2 regions of the Georgenia sp. SUBG003 genome follow, and region 1 is predicted to be linked to the other one. Evidence: riboswitches for the same ligand, from Rfam matches in the RefSeq annotation. Region 1 holds a riboswitch; the other holds the start of a gene.

Region 1 (4,320 bases):
CGCCGACGACGAGGTGGCGCCCGGGTGGGTGCGGGCGATGGTGGCGGCGCTGCAGTCCTCCGACTCCGTGGGCGGCGCGATCGAGAACGACAAGCTGACGACCGTCCGGCTGCCCTACATGCCGCGCCACCCGGACCACCTGCCTGTCGTCGCAGGTTTTCTGCCGCGGGCGATCACCGCCAACCTGGGCGTGCGACGCCGGGTGTTCGAGGAGGTCGGCGGGTTCGACCCGGAGTACGACTACGGCGGCCCCGACACCGAGTTCTGCTGGCGGCTTCAGCTCGCCGGCCACCGGTTGTCCTACGCGCCGGACGCCGTGGTGCACTACCGGCACAGGCACACCCTGCGCTCGGTGGCCGTCAAGGCGTTCCACACAGGCATCTCCCGAGGGAGGCTCTACCGCGACTACGGGACGCAGGGGATGCCCCGTCCCCGGCTCGCCGGCGTCGCGGTGCGGTGGACGGGCCTTCTGCTGGGCGCGCCCGTCGCCGCGGTCTCCCCCCGCACGCCGCTGGCGCTGGCTCGAGCAGGCCGCCGGTGCCGCAGGACGGGTACGGGGCAGCTGGGCGCTTCCGCGTGCTGTACCTCTGAGCGGACCGGGGCAGCCGGGCCCGGGGCCGGGGGCGGTCCCTAGGGCCGGCTCCCCCCGCGTGCCAGCCGTGCCGCCACTGGCGACAGGGTCCAGGCGGCGGGGTCGTCGCCGGGGGCGTCGATCCGGTCGGTCGCCTGCATGAGCAGGCCGCCGCCGATCGGGCGCGTCTCGACGGCGCCGCGTCCCGCGCCGGCCACGCGCAGCAGCCGGACGTTCTTCTTGCGGGAGAGGATCTCGACAGCCGCCTCCTCGAAGTCGGGGGGCGAGGACGACCTCCGTGAAGACCGGCGCGAGCTGCTCGGCCATCGCCGCGGTGACCGGCCGGTTGGCGGCGACGACGCCGCCGTAGGCGGAGACCGGGTCGCAGGCGTGCGCCTTGCGGTGGGCCTCCGCGATGTCCTCGCCCGTGCCGATCCCGCACGGGTTGTTGTGCTTGACGACGGCGACGGCCGGCGCCAGGTGGTCGTGGGCCGCGCGCCAGGCCGCGTCGGCGTCGACGTAGTTGTTGTAGCTCATGGCCTTGCCGTGCAGCTGCTCGGCCTGGGCGAGGCCCGGCTCGCCGAACCCGCTGGTGTACAGCGCGGCGCGCTGGTGGGGGTTCTCGCCGTAGCGCAGCACCGCCTGGCGGTCCCACGTGGCGCCCACCCAGCCGGGGAAGCCGGTCGCGGTGCCGTCGACCTCGTCGTCGGGGGCCAGGACGTTGCCCATCCAGGAGGCGACGGCGACGTCGTAGGTGGCGGTGTGCCGGAACGCCTGGGCCGCCAGGGCCCGGCGCTGGGCGAGCGTGAAGCCGCCGCCGGCGGCGGCGCGGGCGACGTCGTCGTAGCGGGAGGGGTCGACGACGACGGCGACGGACGGGTGGTTCTTGGCCGCGGCGCGCACCATCGTGGGACCGCCGATGTCGATCTGCTCCACGCACTCGTCGACGCCCGCGCCCGAGGCGACGGTCTGCGTGAACGGGTAGAGGTTGACGACCACGAGGTCGAAGGGCGCCACGCCGAGCTCGGAGAGCTCCTCGCGGTGGCTGGCGAGGCGGCGGTCCGCGAGGACGCCGGCGTGCACGCGCGGGTGAAGGGTCTTGACGCGGCCGTCGAGGCACTCGGGGAACCCGGTGACGTCCTCGACGGGCGTGACCGGCACGCCGTTCTCGGCGATGGTCCGGGCGGTGGACCCGGTCGAGACGATCTCGACGCCCGCGGCGTGCAGGGCGGTGGCGAGCTCGGTCAGGCCAGTCTTGTCGTAGACGGAGACGAGCGCCCGACGCAGCGGGACCTGGTCCCCCACGGGCTCGATGACGGGATTCTGGCTCATGGCAAAGCTCCTGGGTCGACGGCGTGTGCAGCGGGCGTCCGGCGACGCCCGACCCAGGCACCCAGGCGTGCGGTGCCCCGACGGGAACTTCCGGCCGCTCCCCGGTGGTGTGCTCCACCTGCGCCAGTCACGGCCGGGGTCCACCTTACCGGCCGTCGGGCCCTCTCAGCCGCCGAGGCGCACGCGGCGGCCCTCGATGCGCCACCCCTCGCGCGCGAGGCGCCCGACCTGCTCGACGAGCTGGGCGCGCTCGGCGACCTTGATCCGTTCGGTGAGGGTTTCGACGTCGTCGTCCTCGAGCACCGGGACGGCCACCTGGGCGAGGATCGCGCCGGTGTCCACCCCGGCGTCCACGAAGAAGACCGTGGCGCCGGCGAGCTTCACGCCGTAGGCGAGGGCGTCGCGGGGGCCGTGGATGCCGGGGAACGCGGGGAGCAGCGTGTTGTGGGTGTTGACGTACCGGCCGTCGAAACGCTCGAGGAACCGCGGGCCGCACAGCTTGAGGAACCCGGCCGAGATCACCAGGTCGGGCTCGTGGGCGGCCACCGCGGCCGTGAGCGCGGCGTCCCAGGCGTGACGGTCCTCGTGGGCCCCCACCCGCTCGACGAAGGCCGGGATCCCGGCCTCCCGCGCCATCGCCACCCCGCCGGTGTCCTCCCGGTCCGCGCCGACGGCGACCACGCGGGCCCCGTAGGCGGGGTCCCGGGTGGCGTCGAGCAGCGCCGCCAGGTTCGAGCCGCCGCCCGAGACGAGGACCACGAGCCGGGCGGGCGTCGCGGTGGTCCGCCGCCTCGTCGGCGACTCCGTCAACGACGTCGTCGTCGCGACGGCGGACCGGGAGCTGATCGGCCGGGTCGAAGAGCTCGGCGCCCGGACCCTCGGCCCGCGCCTGGTGCGCCACTGACGCTCGGGGCACCCGCGGTCCGCAACTCGGGCGCCGGACGCGGCACGTCGGTGGCGGCGCTTAGGCTGAGGACATGAGCGACCGCACGGCCTGGGCCTTCGGCCTGGCAACCCGCACCGACGACGGCGGCCTTCTGGACGTCTGGTACCCCGCCCCCGCGCTGGGCTCCGTCCCGGAGGACGCCGCCGCCCCGGAGGAGCTGATCACACTCGAGCGCCACGACGCGGACCGCCGGGTGGCCACCGAGGTCGTGCGCACCGAGATCGACCTGGACGCGGCGCCCACCTCCACGGCGGACGCGTACCTGCGGCTGCACCTGCTCTCCCACACGCTCGTCGCACCGAACACGATCAATCTCGACGGGATCTTCGGCCAGCTGCCCAACGTCGTGTGGACGTCCGTCGGTCCGTGCGCCGTCGAGGGCTTCGAGGCCGCACGTGCCCGCCTTCGCGCCGCCCACGGCTCCTTCATCGTGCACGGCGTCGACAAGTTCCCCCGCATGGTCGACTACGTCGTCCCGCCGGGGGGTGCGCATCGCCGACGCCGACCGAGTGCGGCTCGGCGCCCACCTGGCCCCCGGCACCACCGTGATGCACGAGGGCTTCGTCAACTTCAACGCCGGCACGCTCGGCCGGTCGATGGTGGAGGGGCGCATCTCGCAGGGAGTCGTCGTCCACGACGGCGCCGACGTCGGCGGCGGCGCCTCGATCATGGGCACCCTCTCCGGCGGGGGCAAGCAGGTGATCTCCGTGGGGCCGCGCTCGCTGCTCGGCGCCAACGCCGGACTGGGCATCTCCCTCGGCGCGGACTGCGTGGTGGAGGCCGGCCTGTACCTGACCGCCGGGACGAAGGTGTCGGTGCTGACCGGCGGCGGCACGCGCCCCGACGGCGGCCAGCTCACCGAGCCGCCGGTGGTCGCCGCCCGCGTACTCTCCGGGCAGGACAACCTGCTCTTCCGGCGCAACTCCCTCTCCGGCGCCGTGGAGGCGCTGCCCCGCAGCGGCGTCGGTGTGGAGCTCAACGCCGCCCTGCATGCCTGACCCTCGCCCGCGGAGACCGCGGGCGCCCGGAGCGGCGCCCGGCCCCGTGCGGACGGCCGGCGCGGGCAGGAGCGTCGTGGCGGCGGTCCTGAGGATCCGGTCCATGGGCGCGTTCCCGGCAGGACGCGGTGCAGCAAGAGCCCCCGGCCTTCGTGATACGCGCTTGAGCATCGACGCTCCCGACGGCGGTCCGACAAGTCTGCGGACCACTGCACCAGGAATGCCCGCCCGTCAGACACCGGTCGCTGCGGTGAACGGCGGGTGAACGGACCTTCTCGCCCCCAGCCCTCGGACAGGGTGATGGGGCCCCGGACGCTTGTGCCGTTAGGGGGTGGGGGGAGGAGGAGGAGCCGAGTCTCCGCTCCGGGTCGTGCCGCAGCGAGCTGCGGTTTTTCGCCGCCTCACCCTCGCAGCACCCGCCTCTCGGCCGCCGCCCAGCGGGTACCGGGCGAGGGCGTGTAGCGGACCGTCTC
Region 2 (4,320 bases), 2.4 Mb from region 1:
ATCCCGAGCTCGCGCGCGATCTCGGCGCGCGAGGCGGGGACCGTCCGCGAGCAACGAGATCACTGCACGCCTGGTGCGCTCACGCGCGCGTGAGGTGGTCGTCTCTGTGCGACTCACCTGTGCCCCCTCTTAAGTCCGACGTTGGACCAAAACTGCTGGTTCACCAGCAATTAGGTGCCGAGATGGAGAAAAACTACGTGAGGCACGTGCGGGCTGTCGAGAGGCGTGGGCGCCGGCGGCGGCGCGGCGGGTCGGCGACCGCCGGCGGGCGACGTCTCACGGGGACGGGGCCCCGCGAGATGCGCGCCGTGCCGGGAGGACGGGGCACCCCCGGAGCGTGCGGTGCCCGGGACAACGCGAGCGCCGCCTAGGAGAAGACGACTGTCCGCCGGCCGTCGACCAGCACCCGGTGCTCGGCGTGCCAGCGCACGGCCCGTGCCAGCACGCGCCGCTCGACGTCCTGCCCGCGCGCGACGAGCTCGGCGACGTCGTCGGCATGGGTCACGCGCTCGACGTCCTGCTCGATGATCGGGCCCTCGTCGAGGTCGGCGGTGACGTAGTGCGCCGTCGCCCCGATCAGCTTCACCCCGCGGCCGTGGGCCTGCGCGTAGGGGCGCGCTCCCTTGAAGCTCGGCAGGAACGAGTGGTGGATGTTGATGACGTTGCCGGCCAGCTCGGTGCAGAGGTCGTCGGAGAGGATCTGCATGTACCGCGCGAGCACCACGAGCTCGACGTCCAGCTCGCGCACCAGCCGCAGCAGCTCGGCCTCCGCCGCATCCTTCGTCTCCTTCGTCACGGGCACGTGGTGGAAGGGCACCCCGTAGAAGGCGGCGATCGGCTCGAGGTCGGGGTGGTTGGCGACCACGGCGACCGGGTCGATCGGAAGCCGCTGCGAGCGCTGGCGGAACAGCAGGTCCGAGAGGCAGTGGGCCTCCTTGGACGCCATGACCAGCGTCCGCACCGGCCGGCCGACCACGTCGAGCGTGAACGTCATCGAGAACTCGTGCGCGATGGCGGTGAGCGCGTCCTCGACCTCGCGGCGCGGCGCCGTCGTCTCGACCTGCACCCGCATGAAGAACAGCCCGGTGGAGGGGTCGCCGAACTGCTGCGACTCCGTGATGTTGCCGCCGTGCTCGGCGAGCGCGCCGGAGACGGCGTGGACGATGCCCGGCCGGTCCGGGCAGGACAGCGCGAGGACGAGGTGCTCCTTCTGGGTGCTCACCGGCGGCAGGGTAGCCGCCCGGTCGCCGACGGCGGGGCGCGTTCCGGTCTGCGGGTACGGGCCACCGGCGCGGCCCGTGGATGCCAGACTGGGGGCATGGACGACGTCACGATCGACCTCATCACGGAGGACGTGGCCGGTGAGCTGCTCACCGTGCGCCGCGCCGCCTTCGTCACCGAGGCTCAGCTCTACGGGGACCCCAACCTTCCGGCGCTCACGCAGTCGCTCACGGAGCTGGTCGCGGACATCCGGAGGGCCGACGTCGTCACGCTCGGCGCGTGGATCGGTCACCGTCTCGTCGGGTCGGTCCGGGTGGAGCTGGAGGCGGAGAAGGCGACGCTCGGACGCCTCGCCGTCGTCCCGGACCTGCAGGGACGTGGGATCGGTACGCGCCTCCTCATGGCCGTCCTGCAGTACCTGCCCGAGCAGACCCAGGAGGTCTGGGTCTTCACGGGGCAGGACTCGAAGCACAACCTCGCCATGTACAACAAGGCGGGCTACGAGCACCAGTACGACCAGCACACCGGCGACCTGACCTACGCGTACCTCCGCCGCATCCTCGGTGAGGACGGACCCGACGCCGACGACGACGGCGGCCTGGCCGACCTGCCCGGACGCGACGTGAACGCCTGAGCCTGCCCCGCCGCCCGTCCCCTCGCCGGCGAGTTGGTAGTCTCGTCCGGTCGCGACTGGCGCCAGCAGGTGGGTCACCACCGGGGAGCGGCACGAGCAGGAACCCCCGAGGTCGTCCGCCTGGGCCGAGGGTCACCGAACGGAAGTGCATCCACGCACGCGCCGTGCGTGACCGACAGCGGAGGAAGCATGAGCCAGACCAAGCCCGAGACGTCCGTGGCGAACCAGTCGCTCGCCGAGCTGGACCCCGAGATCGCGGCCGTCCTCGACGGTGAGCTCGCGCGCCAGCGCGAGACGCTCGAGATGATCGCCAGCGAGAACTTCGTCCCGCGCGCCGTCCTGCAGGCGCAGGGCTCGGTGCTGACGAACAAGTACGCCGAGGGCTACCCGGGCCGCCGCTACTACGGCGGCTGCGAGCAGGTGGACATCGCCGAGAACCTTGCGATCCAGCGTGCGACGTCCCTGTTCGGCGCGGAGTACGCCAACGTCCAGCCGCACTCGGGTGCGCAGGCGAACGCTGCCGTGCTGCACGCGATCGCGTCGCCGGGCGACAAGGTGCTCGGCCTCTCGCTGGCGCACGGCGGGCACCTCACGCACGGCATGAAGATCAACTTCTCCGGCAAGCTCTACGACATCGCCGCCTACGGCGTCGACGAGCAGAGCCACCGGATCGAGATGGAGGCCGTGCGCCAGGCGGCCCTCGAGGCCCGGCCCAAGGTCATCATCGCCGGCTGGTCCGCCTACCCCCGCCAGCTCGACTTCGCGGCCTTCCGCGAGATCGCCGACGAGGTCGGCGCCTACCTGTGGACCGACATGGCGCACTTCGCGGGTCTGGTGGCCGCGGGCCTGCACCCGTCCCCGGTGCCGCACTCCGACGTCGTCTCCTCCACTGTCCACAAGACCATCGGCGGCCCCCGGTCCGGCTTCATCCTGTCCCGGGACAAGGAGACGTTCGGCAAGAAGCTCGACTCCGCCGTCTTCCCCGGCCAGCAGGGCGGGCCGCTCATGCACGTCGTCGCCGCCAAGGCCGTGGCGTTCAGGATCGCGGCCGGCGAGGAGTTCCAGGACCGCCAGCGCCGCACCCTCGAGGCGCCCGCATCATCGCCGAGCGGCTCTCCGCGCAGGACGTGCGCGACGCCGGCGTCTCCGTGCTCACCGGCGGTACGGACGTCCACCTCGTCCTCGTCGACCTGCGGAACTCCGCCCTCGACGGCCAGCAGGCCGAGGACCTCCTCCACGACGCCGGCATCACCGTCAACCGCAACGCCGTGCCGTTCGACCCCCGCCCGCCGCGCGTGACGTCCGGCCTGCGCATCGGAACGCCGGCACTGGCCACCCGTGGCTTCGGCGCCGCCGAGTTCACCGAGGTCGCCGACATCATCGCCTCCACCCTCGTCGGCGGCGCCGGCACGGACGTCGAGGCCGCGAGGGCCCGGGTGCGTGCGCTCACCGAGGCGTTCCCGCTCTACCCCCGGCCTCGAGCAGTGACCGCGCAGGTCCTGGACGGCAGGGCCACCGCGGCGACCATCAAGGCCGAGCTGGCGGAACGCGTCGCCGCGCTGAGGGAGCGGGGCGTCACGCCCGGGCTCGGCACCGTGCTGGTGGGGGAGGACCCCGGCTCCAAGGCGTACGTGGCCGGCAAGCACCGCGACTGCGCCGAGGTCGGGATCGCCTCGATCCGCGAGGACCTGCCGGCCGACGCGACGCAGGCCGAGGTCGAGGCCGCCGTCGAGCGCCTCAACGCCGACCCGGCGTGCACCGGCTACATCGTCCAGCTGCCGCTGCCGAGGGGCGTGGACACGAACGCGGTGCTCGAGCTCATCGACCCGGCCAAGGACGCCGACGGCCTGCACCCGACGAACCTCGGCCGGCTGGTGCTGCGCGTGAAGGAGGAGGTCACCTCGCCGCTTCCCTGCACGCCGCGGGCGGTGCTCGAGCTCCTCGACCGCCACGGCGTCGAGCTCGCCGGCAAGGAGGTGTGCGTCGTCGGCCGGGGCACGACGGTGGGCCGCTCCATCGGGCTCCTGCTCACCCGCAAGGACGTCAACGCCACCGTCACCCTCACGCACACCGGCACGCGCGACCTCGCCAGGCACGTGCGGGAGGCGGACGTCGTCGTGGCGGCCGCCGGCCAGGCGGGGATCATCACCGCCGAGATGGTGAAGCCGGGGGCCGTCGTGCTCGACGTCGGCGTCTCCCGGACCGTCGACCCGGTCTCCGGAAAGGCGAGGCTGCGCGGAGACGTGGCCGACGGCGTCTCCGAGGTCGCGTCCTGGCTCTCGCCCAACCCGGGCGGGGTCGGCCCGATGACGCGGGCGATGCTGCTGGCGAACGTGGTCGAGACGGCGGAGCGGCAGGCGTCGCAGGCCTGAGGCGGGAACCGCCGCGCGCCGGGGTCGCAGTGTGATCCCGTGCACGGGCGGGGAGGACCGGTGCCCGCCGCAGGCGCCGGTCCTCCCCGCAGT

The links. Region 1 has a riboswitch for ZMP and ZTP ahead of purH (bifunctional phosphoribosylaminoimidazolecarboxamide formyltransferase/IMP cyclohydrolase). Riboswitches for the same ligand answer to the same signal wherever they lie in the genome.
Region 2: another riboswitch for ZMP and ZTP. It lies ahead of glyA (serine hydroxymethyltransferase); the one in region 1 lies ahead of purH (bifunctional phosphoribosylaminoimidazolecarboxamide formyltransferase/IMP cyclohydrolase).

Annotation. Positions count from the first base shown of each region.
Region 1 is NZ_CP180204.1:2,865,656-2,869,975, forward strand. Features, by position in the region: gene DA06_RS14615 (glycosyltransferase family 2 protein) at 1-634, shown strand, start outside; partial or broken gene purH (bifunctional phosphoribosylaminoimidazolecarboxamide formyltransferase/IMP cyclohydrolase) at 673-1,903, opposite strand; ZMP/ZTP riboswitch at 1,956-2,044, opposite strand; gene purN (phosphoribosylglycinamide formyltransferase) at 2,069-2,662, opposite strand; gene DA06_RS14630 (hypothetical protein) at 2,682-2,807, shown strand; partial or broken gene dapD (2,3,4,5-tetrahydropyridine-2,6-dicarboxylate N-succinyltransferase) at 2,881-3,847, shown strand; gene DA06_RS14640 (hypothetical protein) at 4,249-4,320, opposite strand, start outside.
Region 2 is NZ_CP180204.1:465,769-470,088, forward strand. Features, by position in the region: partial or broken gene DA06_RS02075 (ROK family protein) at 1-2, opposite strand, end outside; gene purU (formyltetrahydrofolate deformylase) at 368-1,231, opposite strand; gene DA06_RS02085 (GNAT family N-acetyltransferase) at 1,319-1,855, shown strand; ZMP/ZTP riboswitch at 1,898-1,988, shown strand; partial or broken gene glyA (serine hydroxymethyltransferase) at 2,045-3,327, shown strand; gene DA06_RS02095 (bifunctional methylenetetrahydrofolate dehydrogenase/methenyltetrahydrofolate cyclohydrolase) at 3,340-4,227, shown strand.